3 regions of the Streptomyces panacea genome follow, and region 1 is predicted to be linked to each of the others. Evidence: riboswitches for the same ligand, from Rfam matches in the RefSeq annotation. Region 1 holds a riboswitch; each other region holds the start of a gene.
The links. A riboswitch is a leader RNA that binds a small molecule or an ion and turns the genes downstream of it on or off. The one in region 1 is predicted to bind cobalamin.

Region 1 (3,267 bases):
TGTGACGGGGCCGGTGAGCATGCCCTTGACCGGGCGGTCGGTGAGCGACTGCGCGTACGACGTCCAGCGCACCGTCATCGGCTCCGGGCGCGAGATGTCTCCGGCGAGGACCGGAGGGCGTACGTAACGGGTGCCGTACGACTGCACCCAGCCGTGCCGGGTGGCCACGTAGCCGGTCAGCTGCTCGGCGAAGTACTGCACCATGTCGTTGCGTTCGGGCTCGCCGTGGACCAGGACGTCGATTCCGGTCTTCTCCTGGAAGGAGAGGACGTCGCGGATCTCTTCCTCGATCCGCTCCTCGTAACCGGCGGTGTCGATCAGCCCCTTGCGCAAGTCGGCGCGTGCGGTGCGCAGTTCGGTGGTCTGCGGGAAGGAGCCGATGGTGGTCGTGGGCAGAAGCGGCAGCTTGAGGTGCGCCCGCTGGGCGGTGGTGCGCTGGGCGTACGGCTGCGAGCGCCGCCCGTCCGCGTCGGTGACGGCCGCGGTACGGGCGCGCACGGCCGGGTCGCGGGTGAGCGCCGAGTCCGCGCGGGAGGCGAGAGCGGCGCGGTTGGCGGCGAGTTCGGCGGTGATCGCGCCGGTGCCCTCGGTCAGGGCGCGGGCCAGGGTCGCGACCTCGGTGCTCTTCTGGCGGGCGAACGCCAGCCAGCGGGCGATCTCCGGTTCGATGTCGGTCTCGGCGGTGGCGTCGAGCGGGACGTGCAGCAGGGAGCAGGAGGCGGAGACGTCCACCTGGCCGGCGAGGCCGAGGAGCGTGCCGAGGGTCGCGAGGGACTTCTCGAAGTCGTTGATCCAGATGTTGCGTCCGTTGACGACGCCCGCGACCAGGCGCTTGCCGGTCAGTCCGCCGACGGCCGCGAGGTTTTCGAGGTTGGCGGCACCTGATTCGGTGAAGTCCAGGGCCAGACCTTCGATCGGGGCCTTGGCGAGCACCGGGAGCGCGTCGCCGAGCCGCCCGAAGTAGGAGGCGACGAGCAGCTTCGGCCGGTCGGTCGCGCCGCCGAGGTCACGGTAGGCGCGGGTGGCGGCGTTCAGCTCGGCCGGGGTGCGGTCCTCGACCAGCGCGGGCTCGTCCAGCTGCACCCAGTCGGCGCCGGCGGCACGCAGGTCGGCCAGCACCTCCGCGTACACCGGCAGCAGCCGGTCCAGCAGCGTCAGCGGCTCGAAGTCCGCGGCCACCCCCGGAGCGGGCTTGGCCAGCAGGAGATACGTGACGGGGCCGAGGAGCACGGGCCGGGCGGTGAGACCGAGCGCGAGGGCTTCCTTCAATTCGGCGACCTGTTTGGCGGAGTCGGCGGCGAAGACCGTGTCCGGGCCCAACTCGGGAACGAGGTAGTGGTAGTTGGTGTCGAACCACTTCGTCATCTCCAGCGGAGCCACGTCCTGCGTGCCGCGCGCCATGGCGAAATATCCTGCCAGCGCGTCGGCGTCGACCGCCGCACGGTGCCGCGCGGGAACAGCGCCGACCATGACGCTGGTGTCCAGCACATGGTCGTAGTACGAGAAATCACCGGACGGCACGTCATGGATGCCGGCGTCGGCCAACTGCTGCCAGTTCGAACGGCGAAGGTCGGCCGCGGTCCTCCGGAGGGCGTCGGCGTCGACGCGGCCCTTCCAGTAGCCCTCGATGGCCTTCTTCAGTTCACGGTTCCGGCCCTGGCGGGGGTAGCCGTACACGGTGGCCCGTGCTGCCGCGGCTGCGGACTGCGCTGTCACGGAACTCTCCTTCGCGAGATGTGTCCTGAACATCCCGGAGACGGGACGCGGACGCGAAGGGACGACCGATCGTGCGGACGTCTCGCGCGATTGCCGCGCGTGCCGCTCGATATGTACGCCGACCCGCCCACGAGGTCACCGGAATGACCGCGCGCGATCGGTCGCGCACGGGCAACGGGCAGGTCTTCGGACTCGTGGGCTCGTCTCGTATCGGTTACGAGACACCTACTGGCCGTCGCTTCCCAGGCCCGCCGGGCCCAGTGCGTATGACGGCGGTCGTTCCCACTCACCGCTGCGGGGCAGTCCCGGATTCCCACCGGGTTCCCTCTTACGACGTCCTGCCTGGCGGGCAGGAGCGAACCAGCTGCACTGAACAGCCTACGGGGGACGGACGAGGCTCACACACCCCTGCCCACAATCCGGACGTGATCGCGGACGTGACCGCCGACCTGATCGCCGACGTGATCCCGGACGTGATCGCGCGCGTGATTCCGGCGGCGGAGCACGGCGGGCGGCCCGGAGCGGATATCAGCAATCGGACGGCGGTCGGATCGCCCGTGGCAGGCCATTAACCTGCGCCCATGGCTCTCGGTATTCCCAGCACAAGAGCGGACCACGCTGTATCCATCCGCGACCTCCTCGCCGCGGGGGAGCGTGTCTACTCCTTCGAGTTCATGCCGCCGCGCAGTGAGGCGGCCGAAGCCGGGCTCTGGACGGCGATCCGAAGGCTGGAAGCACTGGCACCGGACTTCGTCTCGGTGACGTACGGCGCCGGCGGTTCGACGCGTGGCCGCACCATCGGCATGACGGGGCGGATCGCCCAGGAGACGACGCTCACCCCGGTCGCCCACCTCACGGCGGTCGACCACAGCGTCGCCGAACTGCGCAACATCCTGGGCCACTACGCCGACCAGGGCGTCCGCAACATCCTCGCGCTGCGCGGCGACCCGCCCGGCGACCCGCTCGGCCCCTGGACGAAGCACCCGCAGGGGGTCGAGTACGCGGCGGAGCTGGTCGAGCTGATCAAGGAATCCGGCAACTTCTGCGTCGGCGTCGCGGCCTTCCCCGAGATGCACCCGCGCTCGGCCGACTGGGACAGCGACATCCGCCACTTCGTCGACAAGTGCCGGGCCGGCGCCGACTACGCGATCACCCAGATGTTCTTCGACGTCGACGACTACCTGCGCTTCCGCGACCGGGTCGCGGGCGCCGGGTGCACGACGCCGATCATCCCGGAGATCATGCCGGTCACCACGATCCGCTCACTGCGCCGTATTCCGAGCCTCAGCACCGCGGTCTTCCCGGCGCGGCTCGCCGAGCGGATGCTCGACGTCGAGGACGACCCCAAGGCGGTCAGGGCGCTCGGCATCGACCACGCCACCGAGATGTGCCGTCGGCTGATCGGCGAGGATGCTCCGGGTCTGCACTTCATGACCATGAACTTCTCCAAGGTGACGACGGAGATCTACCAGAATCTCGACCTACGGCCCTGAGGCCGAATCCAGGACGACCCGCGGGGAGTTCACCTGATGGGGCGTCAGGCCAGGAAGC
Region 2 (3,267 bases), on a different contig from region 1:
CTGGAAGTGCTCGGGCCGGGCGGAGACCACCAGGATCAGGGTGGTGAGCGCGGACAGGATGTACGAGACGGTCACCCCGGCCAGCACGAGCCGCCCGCCGGTCATCGTGGAGCCGCGCCGGGCCAGCGCGTAGACGGCGACCATCGCGAGGAGCGAGCCCGCGAAGGCGGCGGCCGGCATGGTGACGGTGGTGGTGATCCCGCCGCCGATGCCGCCGCCGATCCCGAAGACCAGGACGAGTACGGCGCCGGTGGACGCCCCCGAGGAGATGCCCAGCAGGAACGGGTCGGCGAGCCGGTTGCGTACGAGGGCCTGGAGGACCGTGCCGACGACGGCCAGCCCGGCGCCGACGACCGCGCCGAGCAGCACGCGCGGCAGCCGTACGTCCAGGACGATCGTGCGGAAGGGGCCGGGCTCCGCGCCGCCGGTGAGGATCGTGAGGACGTCGCCGGGCGGGATGCGGACGGAGCCGAGGGTGAGTCCGGCGACGACGGCGCAGGCGAGGGCCGTGGCGAGGACGCCGAGGACCAGGGCGTGCTTCAGCCGCCGCCGGGCGGGCGGGGTCTCGCTGCTCATGGCGGCGGTCCTACTCGCCCGCCTCCGGGTGGAGTTGGTCCGCGAGCCGTTGGACGGCGGCCGGGGCGCGGACGCCGAGCACGGCGTCGGAGAGCGGCAGGACGGCGAAGCGCTTGTTCCTGATCGCCGGGACGTCCTTCAGTACGGGGTCCTCCAGCAGCCGCTTCTTCTTCTGCGCGACGGTGGTGGCGCCGTAGTCGTAGATGACGATCGCCTCGGGCTCGCGCGCCACGACCTGCTCCCAGGTGGCGTCGCCGAAGGACTTGTCGAGGTCGGCGAAGACGTTGCGCCCGCCGGCCCGGTTGATCATCTCGTTGCCGATGCCCTTGCCGCCGGCGGTGAAGGCGGTCTTGTCGCCGCTGTCGTAGACGAAGACCGGGACGGGCCTGACGTCTTCGAGGCCGGCGGCGGTGGTGGCGAGGGTGGCGCGTGCCCCGGCGGTCCACTTCGCGGCGCGGTCGGCGACGCCGAAGGTGCGGCCGACCTCCGCGACCTCCCGGAAGACGTCGTCCATGGAGGTCTTGCCCCCGGTGCAGTTCTCCAGGTTGAGCCGGGTGTCGATGCCGGCGCCCTTGAGGTCGTCGCGGGTGCGGCCGTCCTTGGCGGCGAAGGCGCTGGCGTAGCCGCCGTAGACGAAGTCGGGGTTCTCGGCGAGGAGTTTCTCCTTGGAGGGGTACTCCTCGGCGATGACCGGGACGCTCCGGTACGCCTTCTCGTAGGCGGGGAGGACCTTGTCGTCCAGCCAGGCGGTGCCGACGAGGGACTTGGTGAGGCCCAGCTCGATCATGATCTCGGTGACGTGCTGGTTCATGGTGACCACGCGCTTCGGGGGTGCCTCGAAGGTGGTCTTCACACCGCAGTTGGTGACGGTGTAGGGGAATCCGTCGGCCGGGGCTCCGGACTGCCGGACGGGGTCCGGGCCGGCGCCGCAGGCGGCGAGCGGGAGCAGCAGCGGAAGCAGGACCGCCGGTATGAGGGCGTGGCGCCGCGAGGACATGACTGGGCCTCCTCCGGGGGATTTCCGCGTCCCCTGGCATGGTGGGAGAAGGGCGACAGGTCAGTTCCTGGCTTCCGGGGCCCCGCTCGCGCGAAGGCCCTGGTCACAGTGGCGGGACCGTGCCGGATTCACACCGGCTTCCTGGGTCCTGCCGCCCTGGATCGCGCCAGTCTCTCAGACGACCTCGATGTCCTCTTCCGTGACCTCGCCCTCGACGATGCGGTACGAGCGGAACTGGAACGGGCCCATCTCGTCGGTGTCGGCGGTGGAGACCAGGACGTAGTGCGCGAACGGCTCCATCGCCAGGTCGATGTCGCGGCGGGAGGGGTACGCCTCGGTCGCGGTGTGCGAGTGGTAGATGACCACCAGGTCCTCGTTCCGTTCGCGCACCTCGTTGTCGAGCTGCTTGTGCTCGGTCGAGTCGAACTCGTAGAACGTGGGCGAGCGGGCCGCGTTGAGCATGGGGACGAAGCGCTCGGGCCGGTCGCTGCCCTCCGGGCCCGCGATCACGCCGCACGCCTCGTCGGGGTGGTCCGCCCGCGCGTGGGCGACGATCCGGTCGTACAGCGCCTGGGTGATGGTCAGCATGAGGTGAAGGATAAACAGGTGGCCACCGCGTCTGAGATGCGGTGGCCACCTGGTGAGACGGTGCGTGAGACAGCGCGTGAGACAGCGCGTGGGACGGCCGGTGGGGCGCGCCTCCGTGAGCGCCTGTTGCCGGTGCCCCGCCGTCAGTCCGACGCCTTCGCGTACTCCGGCTCCTGCGGGCCCTCCGGATCGCGCGGGTCCCGCGGACCGGTCGCCGCGAGTTCCGGCTCACGGCTCTTGAGCAGCGCCCAGCCCGCGACGAGGAACAGCGCCCAGACCGCGCCGACGTACAGCGACACCCGGGCGTCGGAGTCGTACGCGATCAGACAGGTGACGAAGGACAGGAACACCAGCGCCACCCAGCTCAGCGCCGAGCCGCCCGGGGCCGGGAACGAGGACGCCGGCAGCCGCCCGGCGACCACGGCGGAGCGGTACTTGATGTGGCTGATGAGGATCATCATCCAGGTCCAGATACCGGCGGCGGTGGCGACCGAGGTGACGTAGAGGAACGCCTTCTCGGGGACGATGTAGTTGAGGACGACGCCGATGCCCATCAGCGCGACGGACGCCGCGATGCCGAACGCCGGTGTCCGCCGGGAGTTGAGCTTGCCCAGGGCCTTCGGCGCCTCGTTGTTGGCGGAGAGGTCGCGCAGCATCCGGCCGGTGGAGTACATGCCGGAGTTGCAGGACGACAGGGCCGCCGTCAGCACGACGAAGTTGACGATTCCGGCGCCGAGCGGGATGCCGATCTTGGCGAAGGCGTGCACGAACGGGCTCTCGCCCTCGCTGAATTCGGTCCACTTCACGACGGCGAGGATGACGGTGAGCGCGCCGACGTAGAAGACGATGATGCGCCACGGCAGTGTGTTGATCGCCTTGGGGAGCGTCTTCTCCGGATTCTCGGACTCGCCCGCGGTGACGCCCACGAGTTCGACGGCGAGGTAGGCGAACATCACGCCCTGGAGGGTCATCAGGCTGGAGCCGATGCCGTTGGGGAAGATGCCGCCGTGCTGCCAGAGGTTGCCGGTGGTCGCGGTGTCGCCCGCGTCCGAGAAGCCGAGGGTCAGTACGCCGAGGCCGATGACGATCATGCCGATGATGGCGGT
Region 3 (3,267 bases), on a different contig from region 1:
TGTTCGGCATCGCGAACCAGCTCCTGGCGGCGGTGGCGCTCGCCGTGTGCACCACGCTGCTGGTGAAGTCCGGCCGGCTCAAATGGGCCTGGGTGACGGGAGTTCCGCTCGCCTGGGACGCGGCGGTCACGCTCACCGCGAGCTGGCAGAAGATCTTCTCCGACGACCCGAGGGTCGGTTTCTTCACCCAGCGCGACGTCTACCAGGCGGGCATCGACAAGGGCGAGGTGATCCCGCCGGCGAAGACGATGGACGACATGCACACGGTCGTCACCAACTCGACGGTGGACGGCGTCCTTTCGGCGGTCTTCGCGATCCTGATCCTCGTGGTCATCGCCGACGCGGCGCGGGTCTGCTACAAGGCGATCCGCCACCCGGAGAGCGTGAAGCTGTCGGAGACGCCGTACGTGAAGTCGGAACTGGTCGCACCGGCGGGCCTGATCGCGACGAAGGAGGAGAAGGCGGAGCTGGCGGCGGCGGAAGCGTCGAGGGCGGGGGCGTCGGCCGGGGCGGGCCCGTCATGACGTCCGCGGCGAAGGTACGGCACGCGGTGGGCCGGATCCGCTGGTACGTAAGGGAGTTGACGGGCGAGTCGGCGTACGACCACTACGTGGCCCACACGCGCGCCTGCGACCCGTCGGCGGAGATCAAGACCCGCCGTGCTTTCGAACGCGATCGGATGGACGCACGGGAGGCGGACCCGAGGGAAGGGTTCCGCTGCTGCTGAGCGCTCGGTGGGCCCGTCGCGTCTCCACAAGGGGATACGACGGGCCCTCCGCATGAGTGCGGGACTTCTCATCCCGTGTCGCACACTGCATGTATGGATCAGACGACACGGCCGGCGACCGACTTCACCATCAGAGCGGCCGAGCCCGCCGAGTACGACACGCTCGGCGAGATAACCGCGCGCGCCTATCTGGACGACGGACTGCTGGACTTCGGGGATGGGGACCCCTATCTGGCGACCCTGCGGGACGTCGCGGCGCGTGCCGAGGGGGCCGAGGTGCTCGTAGCCGTCGGCGGGGACGGGCACCTGCTCGGTGGGGTGGCCCACGTCTCCGGCCCGTCCGCGTGGGCCGATCTGGCCGGGGACGGGGAGGCCGAGTTCCGCATGCTGGCCGTCGCACCGGCCGCCCGGGGCCGGGGTGTCGGCGGGGCGCTGGTACGGGCCTGTGTGGACCGCGCGCGGGCCACCGAGGGGTGTGTACGGGTGCGGCTGTCCACGCAGAAGTCGATGACGGGCGCGCACCGGATCTACGAGCGCCTGGGCTTCGTACGGACCCCGGAGCGCGACTGGTCTCCCGTCCCGGGGCTGTCCCTGCTCACCTACAGCCTGGAGATCTAAGGCGTTTCGGGGCTGATTCAGGGCAAGGCTGAACACCCGCGACACAACATGTGGGGGGTGCCGCTCCCAACGAGCCCCACATGTATGCTCAAGTCTGTTGTCGCCGCAGGAGAATCCGGTGGAAATCCGGAACTGTCCCGCAACGGTGTGCTGTGGTGCGCTTTGCGCGCCCGCGAGTCCGAGCACCTGCCGACGGCGCATCCGGCTCGACCGATCCGGGTGCCGAGACGTCCGGGCCCCGAGGTTGGGCCGGTGGACGCCGCACCGCGCGCTGCCCGCCTCCGGGCCTGCGTACGCGGGCGTGCGCCGCCATGCCCCTCCCTCGTGGCCCAGAGCCGAGCGAGGGAGAGCACCACGTGACCATCGCGCCAGCCGATCCGGCTTCAGCGATCTCCGAGCGGGGACCGGGTACGGCCGTCGCGGCCGACAGGTCGGCCGACGGGCCCGGAACGGGCCTGCTGCGGGTCCTCACGGACCTCACCGCCGATCTGGCCGACACCGACCCCGGCAAGGTCGCCGCCGCCGCGCTCCGCGGCCGCAACGCCGCGTCGGACGAGGCCGAGTTGCGTGAACTCGCCACCGAGGCCGCCGCCGGGCTCATCTCCGAGGACCCCGCCTACTCCCGTCTCGCCGCCCGCCTCCTCACCCGCACCATCGCGGACGAGGCCGCCGGCCAGGGCGCCGTCTCGTTCTCCTCCTCGGTCGCCGTGGGCCACGCGGAGGGCCTGATCGCCGACCGTACGGCCGCGTTCGTCACCCGCCACGCCGCCCGCCTCGACGCGCTGATCGACCCCGCCGCCGACGACCGCTTCGGCTACTTCGGCCTGCGCACCCTCTTCAGCCGCTATCTGCTCCGGCACCCGATCACCCGCGATGTCATCGAGACGCCGCAGTACTTCATGCTGCGCGTCGCGTCCGGCCTGGCCAAGGACGACTCCCCGGCCGCCGTGGACGAAGTCTCAGCGCTGTACGGCCTGATGAGCCGGCTCGACTACCTGCCCTCCTCGCCCACCCTCTTCAACTCCGGCACCCGCCACCCCCAGATGTCGTCCTGCTACCTGCTGGACTCCCCGCTGGACGAGCTGGACTCCATCTACGGCCGCTACCACGAGGTGGCCCGCCTCTCGAAGCACGCGGGCGGCATCGGCCTCTCGTACTCCCGTATCCGCGCCCGCGGTTCGCTGATCCGCGGCACGAACGGACACTCCAACGGCATCGTGCCGTTCCTGCGGACGCTCGACTCCTCCGTCGCCGCCGTCAACCAGGGCGGCCGGCGCAAGGGCGCGGCCTGCGTCTATCTGGAGACGTGGCACGCGGACATCGAGGAGTTCCTGGAGCTGCGCGACAACACCGGCGAGGAGGCCCGCCGTACGCACAATCTGAACCTCGCGCACTGGATCCCCGACGAGTTCATGCGCCGGGTCGACGCGGACGGCGACTGGTCGCTGTTCTCGCCCTCCGACGTGCCCGAGCTGGTCGACCTGTGGGGCGACGACTTCGACGCGGCGTACCGCGCCGCCGAGGCGGCGGGCAAGGCCCGCCGGACCATCCCGGCGCGTGAGCTGTACGGCCGCATGATGCGCACCCTCGCCCAGACCGGGAACGGCTGGATGACCTTCAAGGACGCGTCGAACCGTACGGCGAACCAGACCGCCGAGCCCGGCACCGTCGTGCACTCCTCGAACCTCTGCACCGAGATCCTGGAGGTCACGGACGACGGCGAGACGGCCGTCTGCAACCTCGGATCGGTCAACATCGGCGCCTTCGTGACGGAGACGGGCGAGCTGGACTGGGAGCGGCTGGACGAGAGCGTCCGCACCGCCGTGACCTTCCTCGACCGGGTCGTGGACATCAACTTCTACCCGACCGAGCAGGCCGGCCGTTCCAACGCCAAGTGGCGCCCCGTGGGCCTGGGCGTGATG

Region 2: linked by a shared signal. The riboswitch ahead of P3L51_RS29070 (ABC transporter substrate-binding protein) and the one ahead of metE (5-methyltetrahydropteroyltriglutamate--homocysteine S-methyltransferase) in region 1 are both predicted to bind cobalamin.
Region 3: linked by a shared signal. The riboswitch ahead of P3L51_RS10420 (ribonucleoside-diphosphate reductase subunit alpha) and the one ahead of metE (5-methyltetrahydropteroyltriglutamate--homocysteine S-methyltransferase) in region 1 are both predicted to bind cobalamin.

Annotation. Positions count from the first base shown of each region.
Region 1 covers NZ_JARJHW010000023.1:25,167-28,433, forward strand. The annotation lists gene metE (5-methyltetrahydropteroyltriglutamate--homocysteine S-methyltransferase) at 1-1,716, opposite strand, end outside; cobalamin riboswitch at 1,877-2,096, opposite strand; gene P3L51_RS08620 (hypothetical protein) at 2,142-2,288, shown strand; gene metF (methylenetetrahydrofolate reductase [NAD(P)H]) at 2,298-3,209, shown strand.
Region 2 covers NZ_JARJHW010000172.1:4,595-7,861, forward strand. The annotation lists gene P3L51_RS29065 (FecCD family ABC transporter permease) at 1-576, opposite strand, end outside; gene P3L51_RS29070 (ABC transporter substrate-binding protein) at 587-1,573, opposite strand; cobalamin riboswitch at 1,615-1,763, opposite strand; gene P3L51_RS29075 (M67 family metallopeptidase) at 1,748-2,161, opposite strand; gene P3L51_RS29080 (amino acid permease) at 2,305-3,267, opposite strand, start outside.
Region 3 covers NZ_JARJHW010000030.1:13,111-16,377, forward strand. The annotation lists gene P3L51_RS10405 (carbon starvation CstA family protein) at 1-524, shown strand, start outside; gene P3L51_RS10410 (YbdD/YjiX family protein) at 521-727, shown strand; gene P3L51_RS10415 (GNAT family N-acetyltransferase) at 821-1,345, shown strand; cobalamin riboswitch at 1,430-1,553, shown strand; gene P3L51_RS10420 (ribonucleoside-diphosphate reductase subunit alpha) at 1,702-3,267, shown strand, end outside.